DNA from 4 places in the Pseudomonas sp. OTU750018 genome. Region 1 is predicted to be linked to each of the others. Evidence: predicted binding sites of a transcription regulator. Region 1 holds the regulator's gene; each other region holds the start of a gene.

What was found. The regulator FliA, encoded in region 1, starts transcription of late flagellar genes. The targets are predictions, from matches to a motif close to CTAAAGTTTNNNNNNNNNNNGCCGNTAA.
Region 2: a site for FliA is predicted at 3,195-3,222, ahead of HCI85_RS04585 (methyl-accepting chemotaxis protein). Genes of this name have one in related genera too.
Region 3: a site for FliA is predicted at 4,189-4,216, ahead of HCI85_RS18180 (methyl-accepting chemotaxis protein). Genes of this name have one in related genera too.
Region 4: a site for FliA is predicted at 4,455-4,482, ahead of HCI85_RS11280 (methyl-accepting chemotaxis protein). Genes of this name have one in related genera too.

Annotation. Positions count from the first base shown of each region.
Region 1 covers NZ_JAAPAU010000002.1:1,071,116-1,078,695, forward strand. The annotation lists gene motD (flagellar motor protein MotD) at 1-351, opposite strand, end outside; gene HCI85_RS13930 (flagellar motor protein) at 364-1,104, opposite strand; gene HCI85_RS13935 (protein-glutamate methylesterase/protein-glutamine glutaminase) at 1,104-2,219, opposite strand; gene HCI85_RS13940 (chemotaxis protein CheA) at 2,263-4,494, opposite strand; gene HCI85_RS13945 (protein phosphatase CheZ) at 4,506-5,294, opposite strand; gene HCI85_RS13950 (chemotaxis response regulator CheY) at 5,314-5,688, opposite strand; gene fliA (RNA polymerase sigma factor FliA) at 5,786-6,532, opposite strand; gene fleN (flagellar synthesis regulator FleN) at 6,529-7,359, opposite strand; gene flhF (flagellar biosynthesis protein FlhF) at 7,437-7,580, opposite strand, start outside.
Region 2 covers NZ_JAAPAU010000001.1:944,554-952,133, reverse strand. The annotation lists gene HCI85_RS04595 (multidrug efflux RND transporter permease subunit) at 1-90, opposite strand, end outside; gene HCI85_RS04590 (efflux RND transporter periplasmic adaptor subunit) at 118-1,254, opposite strand; gene HCI85_RS04585 (methyl-accepting chemotaxis protein) at 1,444-3,069, opposite strand; gene HCI85_RS04580 (DUF1513 domain-containing protein) at 3,259-4,368, opposite strand; gene HCI85_RS04575 (imelysin family protein) at 4,378-5,439, opposite strand; gene HCI85_RS04570 (di-heme oxidoreductase family protein) at 5,450-6,865, opposite strand; gene HCI85_RS04565 (imelysin family protein) at 7,100-7,580, opposite strand, start outside.
Region 3 covers NZ_JAAPAU010000003.1:556,169-563,748, reverse strand. The annotation lists gene rarD (EamA family transporter RarD) at 1-184, shown strand, start outside; gene HCI85_RS18195 (glycine cleavage system protein R) at 582-1,100, opposite strand; gene HCI85_RS18190 (GNAT family N-acetyltransferase) at 1,122-1,568, opposite strand; gene HCI85_RS18185 (malate synthase G) at 1,867-4,044, shown strand; gene HCI85_RS18180 (methyl-accepting chemotaxis protein) at 4,322-5,941, shown strand; gene HCI85_RS18175 (porin) at 5,965-7,146, shown strand; gene HCI85_RS18170 (phosphate ABC transporter substrate-binding protein) at 7,158-7,562, shown strand.
Region 4 covers NZ_JAAPAU010000002.1:535,020-542,599, reverse strand. The annotation lists gene metH (methionine synthase) at 1-367, opposite strand, end outside; gene HCI85_RS11285 (fatty acid cis/trans isomerase) at 536-2,815, shown strand; gene HCI85_RS11280 (methyl-accepting chemotaxis protein) at 2,858-4,423, opposite strand; gene rlmM (23S rRNA (cytidine(2498)-2'-O)-methyltransferase RlmM) at 4,685-5,740, shown strand; gene HCI85_RS11270 (CocE/NonD family hydrolase) at 5,745-7,286, opposite strand; gene tusA (sulfurtransferase TusA) at 7,474-7,580, shown strand, end outside.

The DNA of each region.
Region 1 (7,580 bases):
GACCTTCAGCTGATCCGACTGAATCAAGTCGCCGAAAGCCTCGCGCACACTGTTGGCAATATTCTGCAGATCATCAGCCGAAGACTGAGCGCTTTCCTCATCCACCAAGGAACGGTCCGGCTCCGTGGTCCGCGGACGCTCGTCACCAACCGGAATCGGTTTGATAGCGCGATCAGGTTGATTGAACACCCCGGTCAGGCTGTCAGAAAGAATTTTGTACTTGCCTTCATTGAGCGAGGAAATCGAGTACATCACCACAAAAAAGGCGAACAGCAGAGTAATGAAGTCGGCGTAAGAGACTAGCCACCGCTCATGATTTTCATGCTCTTCTTGATGACGCCGGCGGGCCATAAGGTGTCCCCATCAATCCATGAAGCCTTGCAGCTTCAGTTCGATGGAGCGCGGGTTTTCACCCTCCGCAATCGACAGGATGCCTTCAAGCAGCATCTCGCGATAACGGGATTGACGCTGAGCGATAGCTTTGAGCTTGTTACCAATGGGCAATAACAGCAGGTTGGCAAAGCCAACACCGTAGATGGTTGCCACGAACGCCACGGCAATTCCACTGCCGAGCATGCTTGGGTCGGCCAGGTTACCCATCACATGGATCAAGCCCATCACTGCACCGATAATGCCGATGGTCGGCGCATAACCGCCCATGCTTTCAAACACTTTGGCCGCCTGAATATCACGGCCTTCCTGGGTGTACAGATCGACCTCGAGAATACTGCGAATAGCCTCAGGCTCGGCGCCATCGACCAACAGCTGCAAGCCTTTGCGCGCATAGGGATCGGGTTCGGCATCTGCCACGGCCTCAAGACCGAGCAAACCCTCCTTGCGCGCAGTCATGCTCCAACCAACCACCCGGTTAATACCACCGGCCAGGTCCACGCGCGGCGGAAAGAATATCCAACTAATAATGGCCAGGGCCCGTTTGAACACATGCACGGGCGCCTGCAAAAAAGCCGCACCCAAGGTACCGCCAATCACAATCAATGCAGCCGGCCCATTGAGCAGGGCCGCAGCATGGCCCCCTTCGAGGTAGTTGCCGCCAAGAATGGCGACAAACGCCAGGATGACCCCAATAAGGCTCAGTACATCCATTAAGTACAGGTCTCCGCCAGGTGCCTGCCGATATCATCCAGCGGGTAAATCGCATCAGCCAGGTTGGCTTTTACAATAGCCATCGGCATACCGTAGATCACGCAGCTGGCTTCGTCTTGCGCCCACACTTGGCTTCCACTCTGCTTGAGCAGGCGAGCGCCCTCACGGCCGTCCGCCCCCATACCTGTGAGCACCACCGCCAGCACCTTGTCACCATAAGACTTGGCGACGGAACCGAAAGTGATATCGACACAGGGTTTGTAATTCAGGCGCTCATCGCCAGGCAGGATTTTCACCACGCCCCGCGCATCCACCATCATCTGCTTGCCACCCGGTGCGAGCAGTGCCAGACCGGGACGCAAGACATCACCGTCCTCAGCTTCCTTGACACTGATACGGCAGAGCTTGTCGAGACGTTCGGCAAAGGCTTTGGTAAAGGCAGCCGGCATGTGCTGGATCAGCACGATTGGCGCTGGAAAATTCACCGGCAATTGAGTCAGTACCCGCTGAAGCGCAACCGGCCCACCGGTGGAAGTACCGATCGCAACAAGCTTGTAGGATTTACGTTTTGGCGCCGCACTGGCAACCACGGGGACAGGCGCCACAGCTTGACGGCCTGGAGTGCTGGCAGAGGTTACTGGACGCGCCGCAGGCTTGGCTGCGGCAGCGGGTATAGCTGCGGAAGTGGAGACAGGTGATGGGCTGAAACTGCGACGATTACTGCGGGCAATCGTGTGAATTTTCTCGCAAAGCAGTTGCTTAACCCGCTCTGGATTGCGCGAAATGTCCTCAAAATTCTTTGGTAGAAAATCTACCGCACCGGCTTCCAGCGCATCCAACGTCACTCGCGCACCTTCATGGGTTAGCGAGGAGAACATCAGTACGGGTGTCGGACAGCGCTGCATGATGTTACGTACAGCGGTGATGCCATCCATCATCGGCATCTCGTAATCCATGGTAATCACATCGGGCTTGAGCGCCTGCGCCTGCTCGATGGCTTCACGGCCGTTAGTGGCGGTGCCGATTACCTGAATATTCGGGTCGGCTGAAAGAATTTCCGACACGCGCCGGCGGAAAAAACCGGAGTCATCAACCACCAACACCTTAACAGCCATAAACACTCCTAAACGGCGCCACAGATAGCTGCGCCGCTAACAATCAGATGCGCCGCGCGTAACGCTTGAGCATGCTCGGCACGTCAAGAATCAGGGCAATACGACCATCACCGGTAATGGTTGCACCCGACATGCCTGGCGTACCCTGCAGCATTTTGCCCAGCGGTTTGATGACCACTTCTTCCTGTCCGACCAGTTGATCGACCACGAAGCCAATACGCTGACTGCCAACAGTGAGGATCACCACATGCCCCTCACCCTGCTCCACGTGTGCTGCACTGCCGATCAACCAACGCTTGAGATAGAACAGCGGCAACGCCTTGTCGCGCACGATCACCACTTCCTGGCCGTCAACCACATTGGTTCGCGACAGATCGAGGTGGAAAATCTCATTCACGTTGACCAGCGGGAAAGCAAACGCTTGATTGGCCAACATCACCATCAGTGTCGGCATGATCGCCAGGGTCAGCGGCACCTTGATAACGATTTTTGAGCCCTGTCCCTTGACCGAAAACACATTGACCGTGCCGTTGAGCTGGGAAATCTTGGTTTTCACCACATCCATGCCCACGCCGCGCCCAGACACATCGGAAATCTCAGTCTTGGTCGAGAAGCCCGGGGCAAAGATCAGGTTGTAGCATTCGAACTCATTGAGACGGTCGGCCGCGTCTTTGTCCAGCAAGCCTTTTTCCACGGCTTTGGCGCGCAGTACATCCGCGTCCATGCCCTTGCCATCGTCAGAGATCGACAAGAGGATGTGATCACCTTCCTGCTCAGCGGACAATATCACCTTACCGCCACGCGCCTTACCTGAGGCTTCGCGCTCTTCCGGGGTTTCAATGCCATGGTCAACCGCGTTGCGCACCAAGTGGACAAGCGGATCAGCCAAGGCTTCAACCAGGTTCTTGTCGAGGTCAGTTTCTTCACCGACCAACTCCAAGTTGATCTCTTTCTTAAGGTTTCGCGCCAAATCGCGAACCAGCCGAGGGAAGCGCCCGAACACCTTCTTGATGGGCTGCATGCGGGTTTTCATCACCGCTGTCTGCAAGTCAGCCGTCACCACATCTAGGTTCGACACCGCTTTAGACATTGCCTCATCGCCACTGCTTGATCCAAGTCGCACCAAGCGATTTCGCACCAGCACCAACTCGCCAACCATGTTCATGATTTCGTCGAGCCGTGCGGTATCGACCCGCACAGTGGTTTCCGCTTCACTGGGCGGCGCAGCCTTCTCAGCAACAGGCGCAGCGACCGGAGCTGCAGGAGCTTTTGCAGGCTCAACCTTAGCGGCAGGTTTTGCCGCAGGTTTGGCGGCTGCTTTAGCAGGTTCCACAGGCTTGGCAGTCGGCGCAGGCGTTACAGGTTTGATCGCTTCAGGCTCAACAAACTTGCCTTTGCCATGCAGCTGATCAAGCAGTGCTTCAAACTCGTCATCCGTGATGTCGCCACTCGGCGCAGCAGCGGACTCAGCCACAGCTTCAGGTGCAGCAGGCGTCGATACAGGAGGAGGCGCAAACTGACCTTTACCGTGCAACTGATCGAGCAATGACTCAAATTCATCGTCGGTGATTTCATCACCGCCCGTGGCCGTTGCAGCAGGTGCCGCCACAGCAGGCACAGCGGGAGCTACAGCTACATCAGGTGCTACAAATTGGCCTTTGCCATGCAGCTGATCAAGCAACGACTCAAACTCATCATCGGTGATTTCATCACTGCTGGCAGCCGCGGAAATTGGCGCCGGAGAGTCCCCCAAGGCGCCTAATAACTGCTCGAATTCAGTGTCTGTGATATCGCCAGCGGCCTCTTCAAACTCGACTGCAACCTCAGGTTCAGATTCCAGCTCAGGCTCAGCGTGTGCTTCAACGGGTGCGGCAACATCAGCACCCGCCGGTTCAGCCAAACGCGCCAAGGCGGCAAGCAGCTCAGGCGTAGCCGGAGTGAGATCGGAACGTTCACGGACCTCGGTAAACATGCTGTTGACGGCATCCAGTGCTTCCAGCACCACATCCATCAACGCGGAGTCGACGCGCCGCTCACCCTTACGCAGGATGTCAAAGACGTTTTCTGCGATATGGCAGCATTCCACCAGCTCATTGAGCTGGAGAAAGCCAGCACCACCTTTGACGGTGTGAAACCCGCGAAAAATGGCGTTGAGTAGATTCATGTCGTCCGGGCGACTTTCCAGCTCTACAAGCTGCTCAGACAGTAGTTCAAGAATCTCGCCGGCCTCTACCAGGAAGTCCTGGAGGATTTCTTCATCGGCGCCGAAGCTCATAAGACGTGCTCCTAAAATCCCAGGCTGGAAAGCAGGTCGTCGACATCATCCTGATTGGATGCGACGTCTTCACGCTTATCGGCATGAATCTGCGGACCTTCACCACGCGAAGGCTCTTTTTGTTTTTCTTGTTCGGCGCGGAGCAACTCATGGTTGTGCTCAATGCCGGCAAACTGATCGACCTGACTGGCCATCAGCACCAGTTTCAGCAAGTTGCTTTCCACTTCGGTAACCAGCTGCGTTACACGCTTGATCACCTGGCCGGTCAGGTCCTGATAATCCTGAGCCAACAGGATGTCATTGAGGTGTGCAGAAATCTTGGCACCGTCGCGTTCGCTTCGCGCGAGAAACAGCTCCACACGCTTGGCTAACTCGCGAAAGCCATCGGCACTCATTTCGCGGCGCATGAAGCGCCCCCAATCACCGCTGAGGCTTTGCGCTTCATCGCTGAGGTCATTTACCAGCGGGGCACTTTGCTCGACCAGATCCATGGTGCGATTGGCCGCTTTTTCGGTCATCGTCACCACATAATTCAGGCGCTCAGTGGCATCGGTAATTTGCGAAACCTCAGTGGCATGTGGCACACGGGGGTCGAGCTGGAAATTGACGATGGCGTTATGCAGCTCACGAGTCAGCTTACCGACTTCATGGTAAAGACCACGGTCACGTGCCTTGTTGAGCTCATGTATCAGCTGTACCGCTTCACCAAAGTTGCCTTGTTCCAGGCTATCTACCAGTTGGCGAGCGTTGTATTTCAGGGTCGACTCAAGGTCACCTTGAACGGAATCTTTATGCTCCATAGCACCCTCGTGGCAAACATCAGCCGTTGACCCGCTCGAAGATCTTTTCAATCTTCTCTTTCAGCACTTGGGCTGTGAACGGCTTGACCACATAACCGTTAACCCCCGCCTGGGCTGCTTCGATGATCTGATCACGCTTGGCTTCTGCCGTGACCATCAGCACCGGCAAGGTTTTCAAGCGATCATCCGCACGCACTGCGCGCAACAGATCGATACCCGTCATGCCAGGCATGTTCCAGTCAGTCACGAGGAAATCGAAGCTACCGCTTTGCAGCATGGGCAGCGCGGTTACGCCATCATCCGCTTCCGCGGTATTGGTGAACCCCAAGTCACGCAGAAGGTTCTTGATGATCCGTCGCATCGTTGAAAAGTCATCAACGATGAGGATTTTCATGTTCTTGTCCAAGTCGACCTCCGTACAGTCCCAAACGCAGGCAGCAACCTGCATGCGCTTTTAATCGTGAAACCGGCCCAGCATCAGCGAATACAACTCAATGTGCGCGCCACTCACCCAGTCGAGCACGTAAACGTGCGGCACACTGACTGTGTAGTTGGCTTACACGTGATTCGCTAACCCCTAACACCTCGCCGATCTCTTTAAGATTCAGTTCTTCATCGTAATATAGCGCTAACACCAAGCGCTCGCGCTCCGGCAGGTTGGCAATGGCATCTGCCAGGGCCGCCTGAAAGCGTTCATCTTCCAGATCACGAGAAGGTTCGAGGTGGTTGCTGCCAGCGTCTTCACCCAGCCCACCGTGTTCGCCGTCCTGCAACAGGTCGTCGAAACTGAACAGGCGGCTGCCTAAAGTGTCGCCAAGAATGCCGTAGTAATCCTCGAGACTCAATTGGAGTTCGGCCGCAACCTCTTGATCTTTAGCGTCTCGACCCGTTCTGGCCTCAATTTTTCTAATTGCATCACTGACCATGCGGCTATTGCGATGCACCGAACGTGGCGCCCAGTCGCCTTTGCGCACTTCATCGAGCATCGAACCGCGAATGCGAATACCCGCAAACGTTTCGAAACTGGCGCCTTTACTGGAGTCGTATTTTTTTGACGCTTCGAGCAAGCCGATCATTCCGGCCTGAATCAGATCGTCGACCTGTACATTGGCCGGCAGGCGGGCCAACAGGTGATAGGCAATGCGTTTGACCAGGGGCGCGTAGCGCTCGATCAACTGGTGCTGGGAATCCTGCGCCTGCGCCTTGCTATACATACGAAGTCCAGAGGCTGCTGTCATATAGCCGTGTCCGCGATCGGTTGCTGCACCAGACGCTCAACGAAAAACTCCAAATGGCCACGCGGATTGGCCGGTAACGGCCAGGCGTCAACTTTCTGGGCTATCGCCTTGAACGCCAGCGCACACTTCGAACGCGGAAAGGCTTCGTAGACCGCACGCTGCTTCTGCACGGCCTTGCGCACTGACTCGTCGTATGGCACCGCGCCTACATACTGCAGGGCAACATCAAGGAAACGGTCAGTCACTTTAGTCAGCTTAGCAAAGAGGTTGCGACCTTCCTGCGGGCTATGGGCCATATTGGCCAATACCCGGAAACGGTTCATGCCGTGATCGCGATTAAGCAATTTGATCAGTGCGTAGGCATCGGTAATCGAAGTCGGCTCATCACACACCACCACCAGCACTTCCTGGGCAGCGCGCACGAAGCTCACAACACCGTCACCAATACCCGCGGCGGTGTCGATGATCAACACGTCGAGGTTGTCACTGATATCGCTGAACGCCTGGATAAGCCCCGCATGTTGCATGGGTGACAGCTGCACCATGCTCTGAATACCCGAGGCTGCCGGCACGATACGAATGCCGCCAGGGCCCTGCAGTAACACATCGCGCAGCTCGCACTCGCCACTGATAACGTCTTCCAGGGTGCGTTTGGCGCTGAGGCCCAACAACACGTCGACGTTGGCCAAGCCAAGGTCGGCGTCCATCAGCATCACCCGACGGCCGAGATCAGCCAGGGCCAACGCCAGGTTCACCGAGACGTTGGTCTTACCGACGCCACCTTTGCCGCCGGTCACCGCAATCACCTGTACGGGATGCATACCCATATTTCTACACACCTTGTCTAACTTCGACTGGAGCCACTTGGCTGGCTAAGCGCGGTTCATTGCCAACAGCAGGACGCTTAACTGACGCGTCGTGCGGGTTGCTGGTAAAGCCCGGCAAACATCTCCGCCATCGTATCTTCGCTTGGATCCTGGGTCGCCTGCAGCCCTACGGCCCGGCTAACCAATTGATGACTGCGTGGAATCTGCAAATCATCGGGAAT
Region 2 (7,580 bases), on a different contig from region 1:
GTTGAATGCCTGGAAGCCAAGCAGGATGATCAACAGACTGACCACGGTCGCCAATACCGGGCGACGGATAAAGGGATCAGTAAAAGCCATAAATAAGTTCCTGTGTGCCGTGCTCGATTACTCGACGCTCGGCTTGGCCTCGACAAGGGCATTGGCGATGCTGACGTGGGCGCCGTTATCCAGCTTCAGCTGGCCGGCAGACACCACCTGCTCACCGGCCTGCAGGCCTTTGAGAATCACCACCTGGCCTTCGCGGCGCTCGCCGGTCTCAACGAAGCGGCGTTCGACCACCAGTTCGGCCTGGCCTTTGTCGTCTTTGACTACCTGGCCGTCTTCCCCCTTCTTCTCGCCGATCACGTACACCGAGTTGCCGTAGAGGGTGTAGGTAATGGCCGTTTCCGGCACGACGATCAGGTTCTGCTCACCCGGTAGCAGCACTTCCAGGTTGGCGAACATCCCGGGCAGCAATTTATTGTCCGGGTTGATCAACATGGCGCGGACCTGCACGTTGCGCGTGGTGTCTTCGACCTTGGGGTTGATCGCGGCAATTTCGCCTTCGAACATCTCGCTCGGGTACGCCGCCACGCTGAAGCGCACACGCTCGCCCACGGCCAGCTTAGGCACTGCCTGTTCGGGCAGGAAGAAGTCGACGTAGAGCTTGCTCAGGTCCTGCAGGGTGGCGATGGTGGTGCCGGAGGACAGGTAATCACCGACATCCACCTGGCGGATGCCGATGGTGCCGGCAAAGGGCGCGAGGATGCGTTTCTTCGCCAGTTGCGCTTGCAGCTGGGCGACGCTGGCATTGGCCTTCTGCAGGCTGGCGGACAGGCGGTCGAACTCGCTTTTCGAGATGCTCTGGCGATTGACCAGGCTGCGACCGCGCTCGTATTCAACGCGGGCCAAGCCCAGTTCGGCCTGGGCAGTACCTAGGCTGGCCTGCTCGACATCGCTGTCCATCTGGATCAGGGGTTGTTGCAGGCTGACCTGCTCACCGGAACGGAACAGCACTTGCTGCACCGTGCCACCGACTTCCACAGTCAGGTCAACGCCCTGAAAAGCCTTGAGCGTGCCGATAGCGGGCAGGCGACCCTGCCATGGACGTTCTTCTGCCGTCGCGGCGTCGACGCTGATGGCCGGCTGCGGTGCGGAGAACATCTGCACTTGTTGGTAGATGGAGAAGCCTTTGTAGGCGGCGAGGGCGAGTACCACGACGAGTACTGCGCCGAGCATAAAGAGCATACGGCGGAGCAACATATTCCGGATCCTTGGCGAGGCGGATAGAGGCCTGGGAATAGGCAAGAGGGGCACATTAGACCTCGCGCAGGGGCCTGTCAAAGATTCGCATTTGCAAAACATTGTTGTGCAAATGTTGCCTCAAGGTTCAAGGCGCTATTAAGCAAAATGCCAGCATCGGCTGGCATTTTGCTGTGCGCTGGCCGGGTGTCAGGCACTCAAGCGTTGGGTGACTTCATTCAGCTGCCCAGAGAGGACGTGCAGGTTTTGCCCGGCGCTTTCGGTGCGTTGCACGTTTTCCTGGTTGGCAGTGGCAATTGCGGTGATCTCGGTCAGGTTGCGCGAAATGTCTTCGGCTACCGAGGTCTGTTCTTCGGCGGCAGTGGCGATTTGCCGATTCATGTCGCGAATGGCTTCCACCGCACTGGTGATCAACTGCAGCGTGGCGCCGGCCTGGGTCACCTGGGTTACACCTTCCTCGCTGCGGCTCTGACCACTTTCAATGGCGCGCACGGCATTCACCGCCCCAGTCTGCACAGTGTCGATGATCTGGTGGATTTCTGCCGTCGACTCGGCGGTGCGCTGGGCCAGGGTGCGTACTTCATCCGCCACCACGGCAAAGCCGCGGCCCTGTTCGCCGGCACGCGCCGCTTCGATGGCGGCGTTAAGCGCGAGCAGGTTGGTTTGCTCGGCTATGCCGCGAATCACTTCCAGCACTTTGCCGATGCGCCCGCTGTCGGCTTCCAGGCGACGAATCACCTCCGAAGTGTTGCTGATCTCACCGCGAATGTCGGTGATGGTCTTGATGGTGGCCTGCATCACTGTTTCGCCCTGGCGCGCGGCGCTGTCAGCGGCATCGGCGGCGCCGGCGGCTTCGGCGGCATGGCGCGCGACTTCCTGGGCCGTGGCAGACATTTCATGCATGGCGGTGGCGACCTGGTCGGTGCGCGAAAACTGTTCACGCGTGCCCTGGGCCATCAGCGTGGCGATGGAGTTGAGTTCGCCGCTGGCAATGTCTAGATCAGCCGTGCTGCGCTTGAGGCGGGTGAAGGTGTCCGAGAGGAAGTCACGCAGAATGTTCGCAGCAATGGCCAGCTTGCCCAGCTCATCCTGACGGGTCGCGTCGACATGCTGGCCGAAGTTACCTTGGCTGAGTTGGGCAATGTGCTCGATCAGCTCGCGGATCGGGTTGATCAGGTTACGGTTGACCAGCCACAGGCTGAACAGCGCGATCACCACGGTGGCCCCCAGCATCAGCAGGGTGCCAAAGGTGATGGTGCGGTCGGCCGAGGCATTGATCAGGCCGGCTTGCTCCAGGCTCTGCTTATGCAGCTCGCTGGACAGGGCTTCCATCTGTTGGGCGGTATTGCGGTCAATGCCTGACACTGCCTTGTCACCCACCGCAGCGTCGCCGCCGGCTGCGACAAAGGCATCACGTCCCTTGCGGTAGTTGGCGCCGAGCGTCTGGTGCTCGCTGCGCAGAGCGTCAACCTTGCTCTTCAGCGCGCGATCGTTGTTGGCCAATTCACTCAATTGGCCCAGTAAGTCCTGAACCTTGCGCTCCTGCGCTTCAAACTGGCCCCAGTATTTGTCCAGTTGCGCCTTGTCGCTGCCGCGAAGCAGAACGTTTTTCCATTCCTGTACCTGGGTCTTGAAGTTCAGGTTGGTCGAGTCGATCAGGGACGACGCTTCAAGTGGGCCCTCAAGTAGACCGCGGTAGGCCTGCATGCCATTGGACAGAAAGCTGAAGCAGGCCAGTGCCGTGACCAGAATCAGCGCCAGACTGCCGCCAAGTAAGGCGAGAATCTGCGCGCGCAAGGATTTTTGCAGAAACATGGGTGATACCCCTGAGTGTGGAAGGCGGGATGCCAGTGACGCTGAGCGCGCCCAAACTGCGAAGATCCCTATCGACTGGTACCAGCTGGGCCGGATTGCCGGAAGCAGCAGCTAGTCAGGAGTATAGATCGGCTCTGCGGCAGCGTTCTTTAGCGTGCCGCAGGCGTATTACAGGTTTAGCTGACGGTGTTAAACCAGGCGCAAGTGGTTGTCCCACAGGCCAGCCGGCAGGTGCAGTGGGGTGCTGCTGATTTGGGGATTGCGGCAGTCGTACAGGCGGCAGCGCCCGACGCCGCTGCTGACCACAAAGCCATTCGCCACGGCCCCAACACCGGCGCAATCAGCCAGCGGCGCGTCCAGGCGCAGCTCGGCGCTGTCAAGGTCCCAGATAAATACCCGGTTGCCGCGTGGGGCGGTCAATGCCAGCAGGCGTAGCTCGCTGTGAATCGCCACGCTGGCGGTGTACTGGCTCATCAGCTGGCGTTGTGCGTCGGCCACGGGGAAATGCTGGAAGGGCTGACCAGGGCGTTTGATCGCCAACAGCGGCACCGCATCGCTGAGTTCGCCCATGTATTGCTGGCCGGTGACCAGTGTGCCGTCGTTGGCCACGGCCATGTGACGCACGCTGTTCATCCGTTCCGGCAATTGCTCCTTGCTGACCAGGCTGCCGTCGCGGCGCAGCAGCACCAGGCTGGACTCCATGGCGTTGAGGTTCATTTCCACCCGGCTGTCAGCCTCGGTGCGGATACCGCCGTTGGCCACCGCCAGGGTTTCACCGTCGGGCAGCCAGAGCAGCTGGTGCGGGCCGATGCCGTGAGTCGACAGTTCGCTTACACGTTGCAATTGCTCGCCTTGCAGGCGGTAAACGCCCAGTACACCGCGACCGGGATCGGAGGTGTCGTTCTCGGTGGCGTACAGCCATTCGCCATCCTTATGGAACACCGCGTGACCATAGAAATGGCGCTGTTCGGGTGAGTGAACGGTTTGCAGCAGACGACCGTCACGGGTGTCGATCAGGTAGCTTTGCGTGCTTGGACGGCGACCGACAAACAGCGCCATCGGCAGAAAAGGGTGGCCAATGACATCGTGGCAGCGCTCGTTCACCTGAGTGGCGAATACCTGGCTGCCATCCAGTCGGTAGCCGACCGCGAAGTGCTTACCGGCGCTGTCGTTACGTGCCGACAGCAATAGCGGCTGCGCGCCGCTGTGCATCAGCGTCCAGCCACCGTAAGTGCCGGCGGCCGCTGCTGTAGCGGCAACAGCAGCGATGCTCAGCCCTAGAAAGGCACGGCGATTGATCTGCATGACTCAGTCACCGTCGTGAGCGTTAAAGCCCAGCTGGATGCCCAGGGTCTTGGCCAGCTCGGATTCATGCAGACGATGCAGCACATTCAGGCTGTCATACAGGGCGTTGACCTCGGCGCGGCCGGCTTCGTCGCTAAGCAGCTCACCGAGCGGACGCTGGGCGGCAGCCAGGCGCTGGCGGGTGTCGCTGTAGGCGGCGTTGATGCGTTGTTTCAGTGCGTCGTGATCACTGCCGAGCAGCGCCTGGATGCCATCCTGTTCGGCGCCCAGCCAGATGCGTTCGGCGCTGGCCAGGCTGGCAGCGAGGTTGGTCAAACTGGCGTTACTGCGCCAGGCTTCAGCCTGATAGGGCTGCGGTTGGCCTTTGCTCTGGCGGCCGAGTGGCGTGCCGAGTTTCTTCTTAAGTCCGTCGATGGCGCTGACCTGGGTGCGCAGCAGTTCGGCCACCGCTTCCGGGGCTTCGGCGTAGCGCGCGTTGGGGAAGTCCTTGAGCAGCGCGGCCATTCCGTCCTTGGCTTGCCACTGGCTTAGCACATCGGCGGCGAGGACTTGCTGGTGCTGACCGATGGCAACGATCAGCGGGCAGTAGCGGGCTTTCTGCTCGGCGACGTTCAGATCAATGGCCGGGTCGAACAGCAGGTATTCATAGGCGGTAAGGCCTTGCACCACGACGCTGGATTTATCCAGATCGGCCGGAGTCAGCTCGGGTTTGCTGTTGACCAACGTCTCAACCTGACGCGCTACCAAGTTCTTCTTGTCCGGCCAGAACTGCACCTGCCAGGCACGGTTGCCTTCCGCCAGTGGGCCGAAGGCCACCGGTTGCACGGCTGCCCAGGCGCTTTGCGCGCTGGCAAAGGCCTGGCGGGCCTCGGCGAGATTCTGTTGGCCAGCGCAGAAGGCTTGGCCGCTGGCGGCCAACTGGCGGTCAGCTTCGCTCCAGGCGCTGTAGATCGGTAGCAATACGCCATCGGTGAGTGCGCGGCTGACCTGCTGCTGCGGATCGCTTGGGCTGCAGGCGGTAAGCGTGAGGCTGAGCAGGGCGAGCGTGAGGGGTGAGCGGATCATCTGCGGCTCCTTACAACGAATTCAGAAAAGCCAACAGCGCGGCGCGCTCGTCGGCATTAAAAGTCATGACCTGCTGCTTGGCTGCCTTGGCCTCGCCACCGTGCCAGAGAATGGCCTCCAGCAGGTTGCGGGCGCGGCCATCATGCAGGAACTGGGTGTGGCCGTTGACTGTTTCAGTCAGGCCGATGCCCCAGAGTGGCGGGGTGCGCCATTCGCGGCCGCTGGCGAGAAACTCCGGGCGGTTGTCTGCCAAGCCTTCGCCCATGTCATGCAGCAGCAAGTCGCTGTAGGGGCGAATCAGCTGATTCGCCAGTTCGGGCTCGGCAGCATCGGCAGCGGTGGTGAATTGCGGGGTGTGACAGCCCTGGCAGCCGGCCTGGAAGAACAGGTTTTTGCCGGCCAGCACCTGCGGCGTATCGGCGCCGCGGCGTGCCGGCACGCCGAGGTTACGGGTGTAGAACAGCACGCTGGCGAGGATATTGTCGCTGACCTCTGGCTCGCCGCCGTGAGGCGCTTTGATGCAGTCCGCCTGCGCTGCTGTGCAGTTGTCATGGGCGATCAGCGTGCTGGTCAGGCCCATGTCATTGGCAAAGGCTTCGGCATTCTGCTGATTGAGCGTGGGCTGGCCGGCCTTCCAGCCAAAACGACCGAGTACCGTGCGTTGTTGCTCACGCTCCCAGACCTGGTTGGCGCGACCGGAGATGCCATCGCCATTGCTGTCTTCGGGGTCGGCATTGGCCAGAATGGCTGCTTCGGGAATGGCCTCCAGCAGACCCAGACCAATCATCGGCGGTGCGATGCGTGCGGAAAATAGCGTGTCGGGATGCAGGGCGCCGTAACCGAGCTGGCTGATTTCCAGGTTGGGCTTGCGCAGCTCGACCTGCTCGCCATCGGCAAAGCTGACCTGCTGTGTGCTGTAGCTGACGCGTACCTTGCCTTCTGGCGCGACGCCTGGATTAGCCATGTCCTGCAGTTGGCCGCCGTAGGAGGGTTCGGCGAGCACGCCGAGGCGCTGGATAATCTCGGCATGTTCGCTGCCGGCAGGAATCGACAGGCGTACCAGCATTGACACTGAGCTGATCGCATCAGGCGCTGGCGGATGGCCGCGACCGTCCTTGATATGGCAGTTCTGGCAGGCGTTGGTATTGAACAGCGGGCCGAGACCATCGCGCGCGGTGGTAGTGGCCGGTGCGGTGACCCAGGGATTGCGGAAGAAACTGTTGCCGACGCTGAAATCCAGGCGGCGTGACGGTGACAGGTTGGCGGATGGCAGGGAGAAGGCGTTCTGATCTGCCTTGCGCACGGTAGTGCTGCCCGCAGACAGGGCTTCGCCAGGCTCGGCATGGGTGAACTGTGGGGTTTTATCGCAGGCGACCAAGCTCAGGCCCAAGGCCAACAGCAGCGCAACGCGATGCGGCGCAAACATGAAAGGACATCCGCAGCAGAAAAACAGGCGGCTGATCTTAACAGTCTGATCAGTTTTAAATAAGACGGATTTGCATTATCGCTGGCGGTCAAAGGTCGCAGGCATTAAAAAGCCGCGGCTCCGGTTTAGGAGTCGCGGCTTTTTATGCACTACAAATTTTCGGACTTCGCGAGCTAGAACGAGACAAGGCTGTTTTCAACGCAGTATCGCCAGCGCGCAGCAAGTCCTACGCGCTTAGAAGCTGTGGTCAGCGGTATCCGGATTGAGATCACTGATACCCAGCTTGCCAGCGGCCTGCTCGATTGCGCCGGTCTGTTTGACCAGCGCGGCGATTGCATCACGAACGATCTGCTGGCCTTCGGCGTTGTCGGCAGCGATCAGCTGATCGAAGTGCTTGCCGTTGCCCGCGCTGTCGACCAGAGCCTGCAGCTTGCCTTCGGTGGCTTCGAGGTCGGCTTTCAGAGTGCTGTCGGCGGCGGCGTCAACCTTGGCTACCAGCGACGACAGGCTTGGGCCGGTCAGGGTGGTGCCATCGACCTTCTTGTATTCGCCCAGGTAAACGTTGCGAATACCTTTGCCGTTGTAGAAGTGCGAGTTGTGGGTGTTGTCGCTGAAGCAGTCGTGCTCGTCTTCGGTGGAGTTGGCTTCCAGTGCGACCTTCATGCGCTCGCCTGCCAGTTCGCCGAGGGACAGGCTGCCCATGCCGAACAGCATC
Region 3 (7,580 bases), on a different contig from region 1:
GCCCTACACCACCTTGGGCTTTCTGCAGTACCTGGCGCCAACCCTGGTGCTGCTGCAGGCGATCTTCCTGTTCGGGGAACATTTCGACCCGAGCAAACTGCTGGCCTTTATCTGCATCTGGGCGGGCTTGGCGATCTACAGCGTGGATGCCTGGCTGAGCCTGCGCAAACGCCAGGCTGACTAAAAAACAACCAGCACCCTGTAACGCCCGAGGCCGCTGGTCTGCAGCCAGTTGCCCCCGGCTTATCCACAGAAGCATCCCCGGCCTTTGTGCACAACCAGTTGCTAAGTGCTTAAAAAATAAGCACTTAGCAAAAAGCCCCGGGGCACTAGGCAGTGCTCCGGGGCTCCTCATGCTACGCACAGAGTTATCCACATCGATCGTGGATAAACAGCGGCTCTAGCTGGCTGTTGAAACGTAGGCGAGGCAGGCAAGACAAGGCGCTAGCCAGTAACAGCCTCCGGCTGGTCAAAGCGGCGAGGAAGCGGACTGAGCTCGCACGCGAGTTTGCTGGTGCAAATGAGCATTCCGAGCCTGTTTTAAACGCCGGATTGCCAACGCAGGTAGTTTCAACGGCCTGCTAGTCTTCAACCTGCAGCTTTAGCTCCACCATCAGATCATCCGCCAGGGTTTCCAGATGCGTCTGCAACTGCTCCAGGCTCAGACTCTGCGGCACGCCCAGCACAGCCTGGGCCTGGAACAGCAGCTCGCCGCTCATGGGCGCAGGCACCACTTCGGTGTTCAGGCTTTCCAGGTTGACCCCATGACTGCTGAGCAGGCGGGTGATATCGCGCACGATGCCCGGACGATCATTGCCCACTAGCTCCAGGCGAATGGCCTGCCAAACCGTTACCGGCTCGGTGCCGCCTGCGGCGATCTGCACACGGATGCCATGGGCCTGCAATTCCTCCAGCGCTGTGACCAGGCCGGAATGCGCGTCCAGCGGCACATCCACCCGCAGGATCCCGGCGAACTGCCCGGCCATGCGCGACATGCGGCTTTCCAGCCAGTTACCGCCGTGCTCGCTGATGCACTGGGCGATGCGCTCGACCAGCCCCGGCTGATCCTGGGCAATAACCGTCAATACCAGATGGTCCATGAACAACTCCTTATACGAGGCTTATTTGAGCGCCAGCCAATAGGTAAAAAACACCTCATCACGCACATAACCCAGGCGTTCGTAGAGGGCTTGTCCTGGCAGATTGCTCTTTGCCGTCTCCAACTGCAAACCGCATGCGCCTGTGGCCTCGGCATGGGCGCGAGCGGCGTTCATCAGCGCTTCGCCAACACCCTGACGGCGCACCTGCTCGCTGACGTACAGGTCACTCAGTAGCCATGCTGGCTGTAATGCCAGCGAAGAGAAAAAGGCATAGAGCTGGACGAAGCCTTGCGCCGCACCGTGTGCATCACGGGCCAGCAGAATGGTCGAATCCTTGTTGCGCAGGCGCGCGGCGAGAAAATCCCGCACCTGCGACTGAGGTTTGGCCACCTCATAAAAGCGCAGATACGCGCCAAACAGCTCGGCCAGCTCGTCCAGATCTGCAGCAGTGGCTGCCTGTATATGCATGGTGATCACTCTCCAGAACGGTGGAGCAGCAGTATAGGCAGGCGCGTCTATAGCAGTAGATCGAGAAACACGCGCAATAAACTGTGTACTGTTTTTTAATTTTTATGAAACAATATTAAAGGTTAACCGCGACAATACGCCACACACAGTGACTGCAAAGCACTTCTTGGTCGCAGAGCGACGCGCACCCACTGATTTTCCCCGGATCTTGATGTAGTATGCCGCGCCTCGGACTACATGACGTATTTCCCATGTCCGACGCGGCTATTGAGTAGAGCTGAGCAGAGTGAGGCAAGTGATGACTGAACGCGTTCAAGTAGGCAGCCTGCAGGTTGCCAAAGTGCTGTTCGACTTCGTGAATAACGAAGCCATCCCCGGTACCGGCATCGCTGCCGACAAGTTCTGGGCGGGTGCCGAAGCGGTCATCAATGACCTGGCCCCGAAAAACCGTGCGCTGCTCGCCAAACGCGATGCGATTCAGGCGCAGATCGACGGCTGGCACCAGGCCCGCGCAGGCCAGGCCCATGACGCCGCTGCCTACAAAGCCTTCCTTGAGGAAATCGGTTACCTGCTGCCAGAGCCGGCTGACTTCCAGGCCACCACGCAGAACGTCGACGAAGAAATCGCCCGCCTGGCCGGCCCGCAGCTGGTCGTACCGGTGATGAATGCGCGTTTCGCCCTGAACGCCTCCAACGCCCGCTGGGGCTCGCTGTACGACGCACTGTACGGCACCGACGTGATCAGCGAAGAAGGCGGCGCCGAGAAAGGCCGTGGTTACAACAAGGTTCGTGGCGACAAGGTGATTGCCTTCGCCCGCGCCTTCCTCGACGAAGCCGCGCCACTGGCTGCTGGCTCCCACGTTGATTCCACCGGTTACCGCATCGAAGCCGGCAAACTGGTTGTCAGCCTCAAAGGCGGCAGCAACAGCGGCCTGCGTGACGACGCACAACTGGTTGGTTTCCAGGGCGCAAGCGACGCGCCTGTCGCCGTCCTGCTCAAGCACAACGGCCTGCATTTTGAAATTCAGATCGACGCCAACACCCCGGTCGGTCAGACCGACGCCGCTGGCGTTAAAGACGTGCTGATGGAAGCTGCACTGACCACCATCATGGACTGCGAAGACTCCGTAGCGGCCGTCGATGCCGACGACAAAGTGGTGATCTACAAGAACTGGCTCGGCCTGATGAAGGGCGACCTGGCGGAAGAAGTGGTCAAAGGCGGCCAGACCTTCACCCGCACCATGAACCCGGATCGCGTCTACACCAAGACCGACGGTAGCGAGCTGACCCTGCACGGTCGTAGCCTGCTGTTCGTGCGTAACGTTGGCCACCTGATGACCAACCCGGCGATTCTCGATGCCCAGGGCAACGAGATTCCGGAAGGCATCCAGGATGCGCTGTTCACCAGCCTGATCGCCATCCACAACCTGAATGGCAACACCACCCGCAAGAACACCCGCACCGGCTCGGTCTACATCGTTAAGCCGAAGATGCACGGCCCGGAAGAAGTGGCCTTCACCACCGAAATCTTCGGTCGCGTCGAAGACGTCCTCGGCCTGACTCGCAACACCCTGAAAGTCGGCATCATGGACGAAGAGCGCCGCACCACCGTCAACCTGAAAGCCTGCATCAAGGCCGCCAGCGAGCGCGTGGTGTTTATCAACACCGGCTTCCTCGACCGTACCGGTGACGAAATCCACACTTCCATGGAAGCTGGCGCCGTCGTGCGCAAGGCCGCCATGAAGTCCGAGAAGTGGATCAGCGCCTACGAAAACTGGAACGTCGATATCGGCCTGGCCACCGGCCTGCAAGGTCGCGCGCAGATCGGTAAAGGCATGTGGGCCATGCCCGACCTGATGGCCGGCATGCTCGAACAGAAGATCATGCACCCACTGGCCGGTGCCAACACCGCCTGGGTACCGTCGCCGACCGCCGCCGCACTGCACGCGCTGCACTACCACAAGGTCGACGTGTTCGCCCGTCAGGCCGAACTGGCCAAGCGTGAGCGCGCGTCCATCGACGACATCCTGAGCATTCCGCTGGCCAAGGACACCAACTGGTCGGCTGACGAGATCCAGAACGAACTGGACAACAACTCCCAGGGCATCCTCGGTTATGTGGTGCGCTGGATCGACCAGGGCGTTGGCTGCTCCAAGGTGCCGGATATCAATGACGTCGGCCTGATGGAAGACCGCGCTACCCTGCGCATCTCCAGCCAGCTGCTGGCCAACTGGCTGCGTCATGGCATCGCCACTGAAGAGCAGATCGTTGCCAGCCTCAAGCGCATGGCACCGGTGGTTGACCGTCAGAACGCAGCTGATCCGCTGTACCGTCCGCTGGCACCGAACTTCGACAGCAACATCGCCTTCCAGGCTGCCCTGGAACTGGTGGTCGAAGGCGCCAAGCAGCCGAACGGCTACACCGAACCAGTCCTGCACCGCCGCCGCCGCGAGTTCAAAGCCGCCAACGGCCTGTAACCCGCAGCTGTAGCCACATAAAAAACCGCCCTTCGGGGCGGTTTTTTATTATTGGCTGCCAGCAAAGCACAGCCACAGTGACTTGCATCAGGCTGGCGGCCTCGCTTTTGTTCGACAATTTCAAGCAGATACTCACTTTATTGGCTATAGGAATAGGCATGCCAGCCGAAACCATAATATAGCCATAACGGAATATGACTAAAAAATGACCGAAAAGCGGCATTACGCCACTATATGAACTCGGTATACTCCGCGCCCCTCTTTGGGTACATCTGCCATGTTGAAAAATCTCTCGCTGACACTGAAGTTCTTACTGCTGCCCGCCATTGCCTTGCTGGGTCTGCTGCTGTTCGTGGGCTACACCTCGCTACAACTGGCAAACAACGATGTGCGCCTGGTCACCCTGGAAACCAATAGTTTCCCGACCCTGGAGAAGGCCGATGCGGTGATCTTCCAGTACTCACGTTTACCGGGCCTGCTTAATAGCGCAGTCGCCGCCGGAGAGCTGGAAACCCTCGATGAAGCGCGCAAAGTCCTGACTGACATTGCGGACATGCAGCAGGAACTGCAGACCCTGGTCACCCAAGCGGACCGCCGTCAGGAACTGGACGCCTGGCGGAGCGCAATACAGCGTTACGCGGACAACGCCCTGCCCGCCTCAGAGCAGCTGATTAAAGGCAGCGCCAGCTTTGAAGACCTGGCGCCCAACCTCGGCCGCATGGCCAGTGACTTGGGTGAAGCGCAAAAACTCGGCAATGCGTTCCGTACCCATGCATATGAAGACTTTCAGGAAACCCTGGCGCAAACCCGCACGGACAACGCCACCACCACCCGCGTAGGCTTTGCTCTGTCAGCCATTCTGGTACTGCTAATCAGCATTGCGTCAGTGCTGGTAATTCGCGGCACCATGGCCAACGTGCGTGGCGTGATCACCTCACTGCAGGCAATCGCCCGGGGTGATGGCGACCTGACTCGCCGAGTGAATGTCGACTCCAATGATGAAATCGGTGAAATGATTCAGCTGTTCAACAGCTTTATCGACAAGCTGCAAGGCACCATCCGCCAGATCATCGAAGCCGCCAGCCCGCTGGCCGGCATGTCCCAGGAACTGTACCGGCTGACTCAGGACTCCAAGGAAAACTCACGTTCGCAGCAAGGCCATACCGACTCGATCAGCCGTGACATCCTGACCATGACCAACAGCATTCAGGAGGTTGCCCACCGTTCACAACAGGCCTCCGAAGAAGCCGGTGCGGCCTCGCAGCAGGCCGATCAGGCGCGTAAGAACATCGGCAGTCTGTCGAGCAGCATCAGCGACCTGGGCAGCAGCGTAATGAGTGCCGTCAGTGCCATGCAGCAGCTGGAAGAGGAAACCCAGCAGGTGGGCTCAGTGCTGACCGTGATTCGCAGCATTGCCGAGCAAACCAACCTGCTGGCACTCAACGCCGCCATCGAGGCCGCGCGGGCAGGCGAGCAGGGCCGGGGTTTTGCCGTAGTGGCCGATGAAGTGCGCAACCTGGCCTCGAAAACCGCCGCCTCCACCGCCGAAATCCAGAACATCATCCTGCGTCTGCAGAACAGCGCCAATGGTGTACTCAGCGTGATGACCGCCAATGGAGAAAAAGCGCAGGCGAGCATCGAGCGCTCCGTGCAAGCCACCCAGATACTCGAAGCGATTGCCGGCGCCGTCGGCCATATCAATCAGCTTAATGCTGGTATCGCGCAGTTCACCCAGGAACAAATCGGCCTTTCCAGTTCCATCCAGCAAGATACACAAGTGTTGCAGCAGGACGCACAAGCAACCGCTCAAGGTGCAGAAGCAACGGCTCGTCTCGGCGAACAGTTGGTCAGCACAGGGGATCATCTGCGCGCGGCGACTGCCCAATTCCGCGTTTAACCTGAACACAGGAGCATCACTGCATGTTTAAAGCTCGTCTGCTTCCCTTGGCCATCTGCCTGGCCGCTGCTCCAGCTTTCGCGCTGGAGCAAGGCGAACACCGCTTCAATACCTTTGGTACGGTCGGCATCACCCACCTCGGTGGCGAAGATGATGGCCGTAGCTATGGCATCACCGGCCAGACCACTGACTCCTGGCGCGGCGACCAGCTGTCGAAATTCGGGGCCCAGATCCAGTATGGCCTGACCGATACCGTGGGCATCACTGCGCAAGTCACTGCCAAGCCGGCGCAGGACGACTGGCAGGCCAATATCGAGTGGCTGTACCTGTCCTGGCAGACAACTGACAACCTGATGCTGCGCGTCGGCCGCCTGCGCACCCCGGTGTACATGTACTCGGAAAGCATCGACGTGGGCTTCAGCTACCCGTGGCTGCGCTTGCCTGACGAGGTGTACAGCCAGGTGCAGCTGTCCAACTACGAAGGTGTAGACGCCGTCTACAACATGCCGCTGTCCTTCGGTTCACTGGCCTTCCAAGTCGCCGGTGGCCAAGCTAAAAACCGTGACATCTTCGCCTTCGATGAGATGCATGACATCGACTACGAGAAAGTCTTTGGCGCCAATATCAGCCTGGCCACCAATGACTTCGGTACCCTGCGCATAGGGTATGTAGAAGCGGATATCAGCACCGAGATCGAAGACATCGTAAGGCTCCCGGCTGCATTGGGTGGCACCCTGATCAACCAACGCTTCCAGACCATTGATAAGCAGAAGGGTAAGTTCACCTCCGTTGGCTATCAGTACGACAACGGCACCTGGCTGACCAGCAACGAGTGGACCTCGCGTAGCATCGAAGCTGACAACAGCGGCACCATTGATGCGTTCTACCTGATGGGCGGCCGTCGCTTCGGCGAGTTCCTCACTCACGTGACTTACGCCCAACTGGACGACGATGCTGGTCGGCAGAACTCCTGGACTCTGGGCCTGAACTACAACCTGATGCCCAACATGGTGCTGAAAAGCGAATACAAACGCGTCGACACCTCCGGCGGCTATGACGGCGTGTTTGTCCGTACTCCGCAGGAAGCTTTTGACAACGCAATCAATGCTGCCGGTGTTGGCCCTGTGCCTGCAGGTGTTGCTGGCAGCCCAGCCCGCAACTTTGACGGTGACATCATCAGCGTCGGCGTCGACTTCGTATTCTGAGGAGAGCATTGATGAAGCATTCCATTCAAACGCTCTGCGTCGCCGTGTGCCTCAGCGTTAGCGCGCTGGCTCAGGCCGAAGTCGCAGTAATCGTTAATCCGGGCGCGGCCAAGGCTCCAAGCCAGGCAGACGTCAGCAACATCTTTCTGGGCAAAGACAAGTCCATGAAAGGCGTTGACCACAAGGATTGGTCTGCAACCAAGGACAAGTTCTACAGTGCAGTGACCAACAAGAGTGAATCACAGCTCAAATCGTACTGGTCTGGACTCGTGTTCACTGGTAAGGGTCAACCGCTACCAAGCGTTGGCGGCGACGCTGATGTCATCGCCAAGGTGGCCGCTGAAGCCGATGCGATTGGCTATGTAGATGCCGCCGCAGTGAATGACAGTGTGAAGGTTCTCTTTACCCTGCCTTAATCATTGCAGCATCTTCAT
Region 4 (7,580 bases), 540 kb from region 1:
TGGCATCGGCCACTTGCCGAGCCAGGCGTGCGCCTTCGACGTTCAGCTCATAGGCCAGCGCTTGCATGCCGTAGTCAGCCTGAGACACCTGGGTGGCGTTGAAGGTGTTGGTTTCCAGAATATCCGCGCCGGCATCCAGGTAGGCCTTCTCGATAGCGCCGATGACGTCCGGGCGGCTGAGGATCAGCAGGTCGTTGTTACCCTTTACATCGCTTGGCCAATCGGCGAAGCGCGTGCCGCGATAGTCCTCTTCCTCCAGCTTGTAGCTCTGGATCATGGTGCCCATGCCGCCGTCGAGGATCAGGATGCGTTCCTTCAGGGCTTGCTGAAGGGCATTGAGGCGGGCACTGCGATCGGACAGAGACATGGAGAGAACTACCTGGGACGCGTGAAAAAAAGATGCGCGATGATAACAAAGCTGCACGCTTTTGCAGTGGGCTGTGCTTTTACATGAATCTTGCTCATGTTCACGGGTTGGCCTAGGTGACCCAGGGCCAGCTAGAATCGCCATTTAAGCCATTTTAGAGACGTTTCTATGGTCTGCCGCTTACTGCTCGCTGTGTGTTTGTTGTTCATTGGCTCATTACAAGCGGCCGAACCCATTTCCTATAGCCGTGATGTTCAACCGATCTTTACTCAGCACTGTGTGGCTTGCCATGCCTGCTACGACGCGGCCTGCCAGCTCAATCTAGGCAGTGGCGAAGGCGTGCAGCGCGGTGCCAGCAAGGCGGCGGTTTACAACGGCACGCGCACCCAGGCCCAGGCCACTACGCGACTGTTTGTTGATGCCCACGGTGAGGCCGCGTGGCGGCGTAAGGACTTTGTGTCTGTGCTGGATCAGCAGGGCAGTCAGGCCGCGTTGATGGCCCGCATGCTGGAACTGGGTCATCAGCAGCCGTTTGCCGCCAACAGCAAATTACCGGCGCAGCTGAATATCGGCATCAACCGGGTCAACCAATGTCCGCTTCCTCAGGAATTTGAGGCGTTTGCTCGGAAAAATCCGCAAGCCGGCATGCCGTTCGCAGTGACCGGGCTGAGTGATGCCGACTACCAGACGCTGCAGGCTTGGCTGGCGCAGGGGGCACCGGTAGATGAGCAGGCGCTGCAGGCCAGCGCGGCGGAGGCAGAGCAAATCGCCAGCTGGGAAGCGTTTATGAACGCTCCAGGCGCCCGCGAAGCATTGGTGTCACGCTGGCTCTACGAGCACCTGTTTCTGGCCCATCTGCATTTCACCGGCGGTGAGCCGGGGCATTTCTTCCAGATGGTGCGTTCACGCACGCCTACTGGTAAACCTGCGGACATCATCGCCACGCGTCTGCCCAATGATGACCCCGGCACTGAGTTCTACTACCGCCTGATCCCCGTTCAGGGCGTGATTGTGCATAAGACCCACATCACCTATGGCCTCAGTGCAGCCAAGTTGAAGCGGGTCAACGAACTGTTTTTTGCCAGCGATTGGCAGGCTGACGCGGTGCCAGGTTATGGCCTGCAGCGCCGTGCCAATCCATTTGAGACCTTTGCGGCGATTCCGGCCCAGGCGCGTTACCAATTTATGCTGGATAACGCTGAATACTTTGTGCGCACCTTTATTCGCGGCCCGGTGTGCCGCGGACAGATTGCCACAGACGTGATTCGCGATAATTTCTGGGCGGTGTTCCAGGACCCGCAGCATGACCTCTATATCACTGACCCTGAGTACCGTGAGGAGGCCAAGGAGTTGTTGGCCATGCCGGGTCAACTGGACAGCATCGGCGACACGCTCGGTCTGTGGCGGACTTACCGCGACAAGCGCAATCAGTATGAAGCGCTGCGTATGCAGCGCTACGCCGATGCGCCAGCGCCCAGTTGGTCGCATATCTGGGCCGGTAACGACAACGCACTGCTGTCGATTTTTCGCCAGCACGACAGTGCGTCGGTGCGCAAAGGCCTGATTGGCGAAGTGCCGCAAACCATCTGGTGGCTGGATTTCCCGCTGCTGGAGCGTACCTATTACCAGCTGGTGGTGAATTTCGATGTGTTCGGCAACGTGTCGCACCAGGCGCAAACGCGGCTGTACTTCGATTTGATCCGCAACGGCGCCGAGGTCAACTTTCTGCGCTTGATGCCAGCCGAGTCGCGGCAGGGCTATCTCAGCGACTGGTACCAGAGCAGCGGCAAACTGAAGATCTGGCTGGATTACCAGGCCATCGACAGCGAAAGCCCGAGCGCCCTGCGCTTGCCTGACAGCGACCCTAAACGCAGCTTTGTCGAAACGCTGCTGGAGCGCTACGGCAGCCTGAATGCCCGGCCCGACCCGATCAACCGCTGCACGGGTGCGTATTGTCATCGCCCTGAGCTGGATGCCGAGTTACAGCGCGCCGAACAGTCTCTGAGTCGGTTGACGGCAAAACCTGCGGGCACCCTCAAGGTGATCGAGCAACTGCCAGAGGCTACCTTGCTGCGGGTGGAAATGGCCGATGGCCAGCGTGAGGTGTACAGCCTGCTGCGCAATCGTGCGCACACGAATGTGGCCTTTATGCTCGGTGAGGAACTGCGCTACCAGCCGGCGCTGGATACCCTGACGGTGTATCCGGGCGTGCTCAGCAGCTACCCGAACTTTATCTTCAATGTGCGGGTGGAGCAGGCGGCGGAATTTGTCACGGCGCTGGAGCAGGCGCGTGACGCAGCGGCCTTCGAAAAAGTCGTCGAGCGTTGGGGGATTCGCCGTACGCATCCGGAGTTCTGGCGCTACTTCCACGATATGTCGGCGTATATCCAGCAAACCGAACCGCTGGAAGCTGGCGTGCTGGATATGAACCGCTACCAGAACTTGTAAACGGGGAAGACCGCGCACTGCGGGGCAGTGCGCGGTTGCATCTTAGCGGTTGAAGCGTTCTACCAGCGCGTACTGGCCGTGTGCTGTGGCCGTCAGGGCTTCGCTGAGCAAGGCAGTGTCATGTGCTTCACCGGCGGTCTTGTCGGCTAGTTGGGCGATGGTGGTGATGCTACGGTTGACCTCATCAGCCACCGCGCTCTGCTCTTCGGCAGCGGCGGCAATTTGGTTGGCCATGTCGGTGATATTAGCCACCGCGTCGCTGATGCCGGCCAGAGCCTCATCGGCCTGCTGCACACGCTCAACCCCTTCGTCAGCCTGTTTGCGGCCGATTTCCATGGTCAGCACCGCCTCCTCGGCGGTGCGCTGAAGTTTGGCGATCAACTGGTGAATCTGCCCGGTAGATTCGGCGGTCCGCTGCGCCAGTGAGCGCACTTCATCGGCCACCACGGCAAAGCCTCGACCCATTTCGCCAGCACGCGCTGCTTCGATGGCGGCGTTGAGGGCGAGCAGGTTGGTCTGGTCGGCAATGCCTTTGATCACATCGACCACTCCGCCGATTTCAGTGCTGTCCTGGGCCAGGCGGGTCACCGTTTCACCGGTATCACCCACCGATTGCGACAGACGCTGAATGGCTGCGCGGGTTTCTGCGGCAATGCCACGACCGGCGCTGGTCAGGCGGTTGGCATCCTGGGTGGCGATTGCGGTACGGGCGACGTTGCTCGCCACTTCCAGGGTGGTGGCGGCCATTTCATTGATCGCAGTGGCCACCTGGTCGGTTTCGCTGCGCTGGCGCTCAAGCCCGGCGGAGCTGTTGTGCGCCAGTGTGTCGGCCTGCTTGGCTTGCTGGGTGAGCTGTTCGGCGGTGTCCTGCAAGCGCGTCAGGCAGGTTTTCAGGCGCGCTTCCTGGCTGAGGATGGACATTTCCAGGCGGCCCTGGGCGCCGCGGCTATCGGTGTACATTTGCGCAATCAGCGGGTCGGAGGTGGTCTGGTCGGCCAAGCGCAGCAGGCGTTTGAGGCCACGCTGTTGCCAGTTCAAGCCGGCCAGGCCGAGCGGCACCGAGAGCGCCGCTGCCAGGGCAAATCCCCAGCTGGAGTCGAGCCAGGCACCGATCAGGAAGCCGATCTGGCTGACCAGAATAAATGGCAGCCAGTCCTGCACGATTGGCAGCCAGCGGTCACTGCCAGGAATGGCCGATTTGCCGCTGTTGATGCGCTGGTATAACGCCTCGGCCCGGCGAATCTGCTCGGCCGTTGGTTTGACCCGAACTGACTCATAGCCCACGACTTGGTTGCTCTCTGTCACCGGCGTGACGTAGGCATTGACCCAATAGTGGTCACCGTTCTTGCAACGGTTCTTGACGATCCCCATCCACGGCCGGCCTTTTTTCAGGGTGTCCCACATATGCTGGAACACCGCTGCAGGCACGTCCGGGTGACGTACCAGGTTGTGTGGCGCACGAATCAGCTCATCGCGGCTAAAGCCACTGATCTCGACAAAGGCGTCATTGCAGTAGCTGATCTGGCCTTTGAGGTCGGTGGTGGAAATCAGTCGTTGCTGCGCGGGGAAGGTGCGCTCGCGCTGAGTAATAGGTTGATTATTGCGCATGGCGTTTTTTATTCCTTTAAACGTTACCGGTGCTTCGGCCGTTGCTGGCGGAAGTTTAGCCCGTGAATCCAGGCGTAACCGACAAGGGACTGGTTGTGGCCGTGTGACACGTTGTTTTGCTGGGGCGGCCGATGAGCGGTTGGCAGGCTCTAGAGCCTTGCGCAGTGGCGCCAGTCTAACCTGCAGATCAGGAAAAGGCCGATGCAAAGCAAGCACGGGCGGGTGACTCGGCTATGATGCGCGCCTTGAGGAGAGTCGCTGATGAATACGTTGTTGTTGCACTGCCGTCCGGGTTTTGAAAATGAGGTGTGCGCGGAGATCGCCGAGCACGCCGCGCGCCTGGACGTTGCCGGTTATGCCAAGGCCAAGCCAAGTACCGCCTGCGCGGAATTTATCTGCACTGAGGAGGACGGTGCCGAGCGCCTGATGCGCGGTGTGCGCTTCAATCAGCTGATCTTCCCGCGGCAGTGGGCACGCGGGGTGTTTATCAACCTGCCAGAGTTGGACCGGATCAGCGTGCTGCTCGGCCATCTGGCAGATTTTCCGGTATTCGGCAGCCTGTGGTTGGAAGTGCTGGACACCAACGATGGCAAGGAATTGTCGAATTTCTGCAAGAAGTTCGAGGCGCCGCTGCGCAACGCCCTGACTAAGGCCGGCAAGCTGGTCGACGATGCACACAAGCCACGCCTGTTGTTGACCTTCAAAAGTGGTCGTGAGGTGTTTGTCGGCATGGCCGAGGCGAATAACTCGGCGCTGTGGCCTATGGGCATTCCTCGGCTGAAGTTCCCCCGCGAAGCGCCGAGCCGCTCGACGCTCAAGCTGGAAGAGGCCTGGCACACCTTTATCCCCCGCGAGCAGTGGGATGAGCGCCTGTCCGATGAGATGACCGGGGTTGACCTCGGTGCTGCACCCGGTGGCTGGACCTATCAGCTGGTCAAGCGCGGCATGCTGGTGACGGCCATTGATAACGGGCCGATGGCGGAAAGCCTGATGGACACGGGTCTGGTCAACCACTTGATGGTCGATGGCTTCACCTGGACGCCCAAGCAGCCGGTGGACTGGATGGTCTGCGATATCGTCGAGAAACCGGCGCGGACTGCGGCAATGGTGGAAACCTGGATTGGCGATGGCCATTGCCGGGAGGCGGTGGTCAACCTCAAGCTGCCGATGAAGCAGCGTTACGCCGAGGTCCGTCGCCTGTTGCAGCGCCTGGAAGATGGCTTTGCCGAGCGCAAGATCAAGGTGTCGATTACCTGCAAACAGCTCTACCACGACCGTGAAGAAGTCACTTGTCACCTGCGCCGCTTAGGTAAATAACCCCTCAATGCCTGGTCAGTTGCGGCTGTAGCGGCAGCAGCTGCGGCCACTCGACGCTACCTTGCAGGGTGCTGCTTGAGAGCTGCCAGGAACCGTTGAACAGGTATTGGCCACTAAAGCCGCTGATACGCAGGCCCAAGGTGTCGCCCGTTTGCAGCTCTGCGCTAACGGCAGCCAGTTCCGTGCTGGCTTGCCCATTGAACGGGGTGACCTGTTCACTGAGTACCTCACTGCTGCCATCGGCGCGCTTGACCACCAGGGCGGCAAACAGCGTTGGCATTCCTTCGGCGTTTTCCAGATGCATGCGGGGCACGCCAACCAGTGCGCTGCTCGTCTGTACCTGTTGCAGCGGGATAAACCGCGACGGCTGTAGCAGTCCGCTGCTAAGCGGTCGAATCGACGTGGCCGGCAGCTCTATCCGCTGATTAGCCGGCAGTTGTTGCAGAGCCACGCCCTGATCCAGATCGAGACTGACGCAGAAATCGGGAATGCTCGCTGCCACACCTCTGCGCCCGCGCAGCTTGTCTTCGTACCAACTGATGATGCTCTGGTAGAGGTTGATCGCCCGGCCATCGCAGTTCAGCACCGCTTCGTTATTGAACGGCGGCAGGCCGCTCCAGCGTTGCATGGGCGGCGGCAAAATATGCCCACCTTGCATGCCGAGCAGGCGCACATCACGGGCGCCTTGTTGCAGGCAATCCCGAATCGCCAGGCCCTGGTTGAGCGGGAACAGGGTGTCGCGCATGCCTTGAATCAATAAGGCATCAGCCTGCGGACGCTGGCCTCGTGCGCAGTAGCTGGTCAAGCTGTGGGCTTTGAGTTCGTCGCGCACCGGTTCGCGCATACGGCCATCAGCGCTTTTCAGGTAGGGTGCTTGGACGAACTTGCCCAGGTCATAACCGGTGGACAGGCCCAGGCTGAGCAGCACGCTTGTCCAGCCGATTTTCAGGTGGCTGTCCGGGGCCAGGGCTTCGCTTAGGTCGTACCAGGTAGCAATCGGCACAATCGCGTCGATGCGCGGGTCCGTAGCTGACGCAAGCAGCTGCACGGCGCCGCCATAGCTTTCGCCGAGCATACCGACCTTGGGGTCATTCGGTGCGTCCATGCTCAGGCGTGGCAGGTTGGCGGCGGCCCAGTCGATTACTGCAAGGGCATCTTGCACTTCATAGTCGGGGTCCATCATCTCGATATCGCCCTCGCTGCCGCCCCAGCCGCGCTGGTCGTAGCTGATTACCCAGTAGCCAGCCTGCCAGGCTTTCACTGCGGCGCGACCGGACATCATCTGCGTGCCGTAGAAGCCGTTCGGCCGGGTGACGCGCCAGCCGCCCCAGCCGTGGGTGTGCACGATGACCGGAGCCTGCTCGCCAGCCTTCAGTGCAGGCTGGAATACGGTGGCCGACAGCCGTGTGCCATCGCGGCCATGGATCACTGCGTCAAAGTGGGTGGCTGGTAGATCCTGCTGCGCGGTGGCGCTGAAGTCCGGCAGTTGATCACGGGCGGCGCAGCCGCTGAGCAGCAGGGTGGCAAGTAGAAGGGCAAGGCGCATGAATGGCTCTTATTGGAATGGTGGACGCTGATCAGCCTGCCTGATCAGGGCGTGGCTGCCTGCCCATCCAAGGTTGTGTTGACCTGTTGTCGGGCCAATCGCGCTACACAGGTGTTTTACATCAGGCGCTAGATGACCTTTGGGTCAGCTTTGCGCGAGAATAGCGGCCTGCTACTGGAGCCAGCCGATGTCTTTGCAAACCACCGCCATTCCCGATGCTACCCTTGATGCGACCGGGCTCAATTGCCCCGAGCCGGTGATGATGCTGCACAACAAGGTGCGCGACCTGCAGGC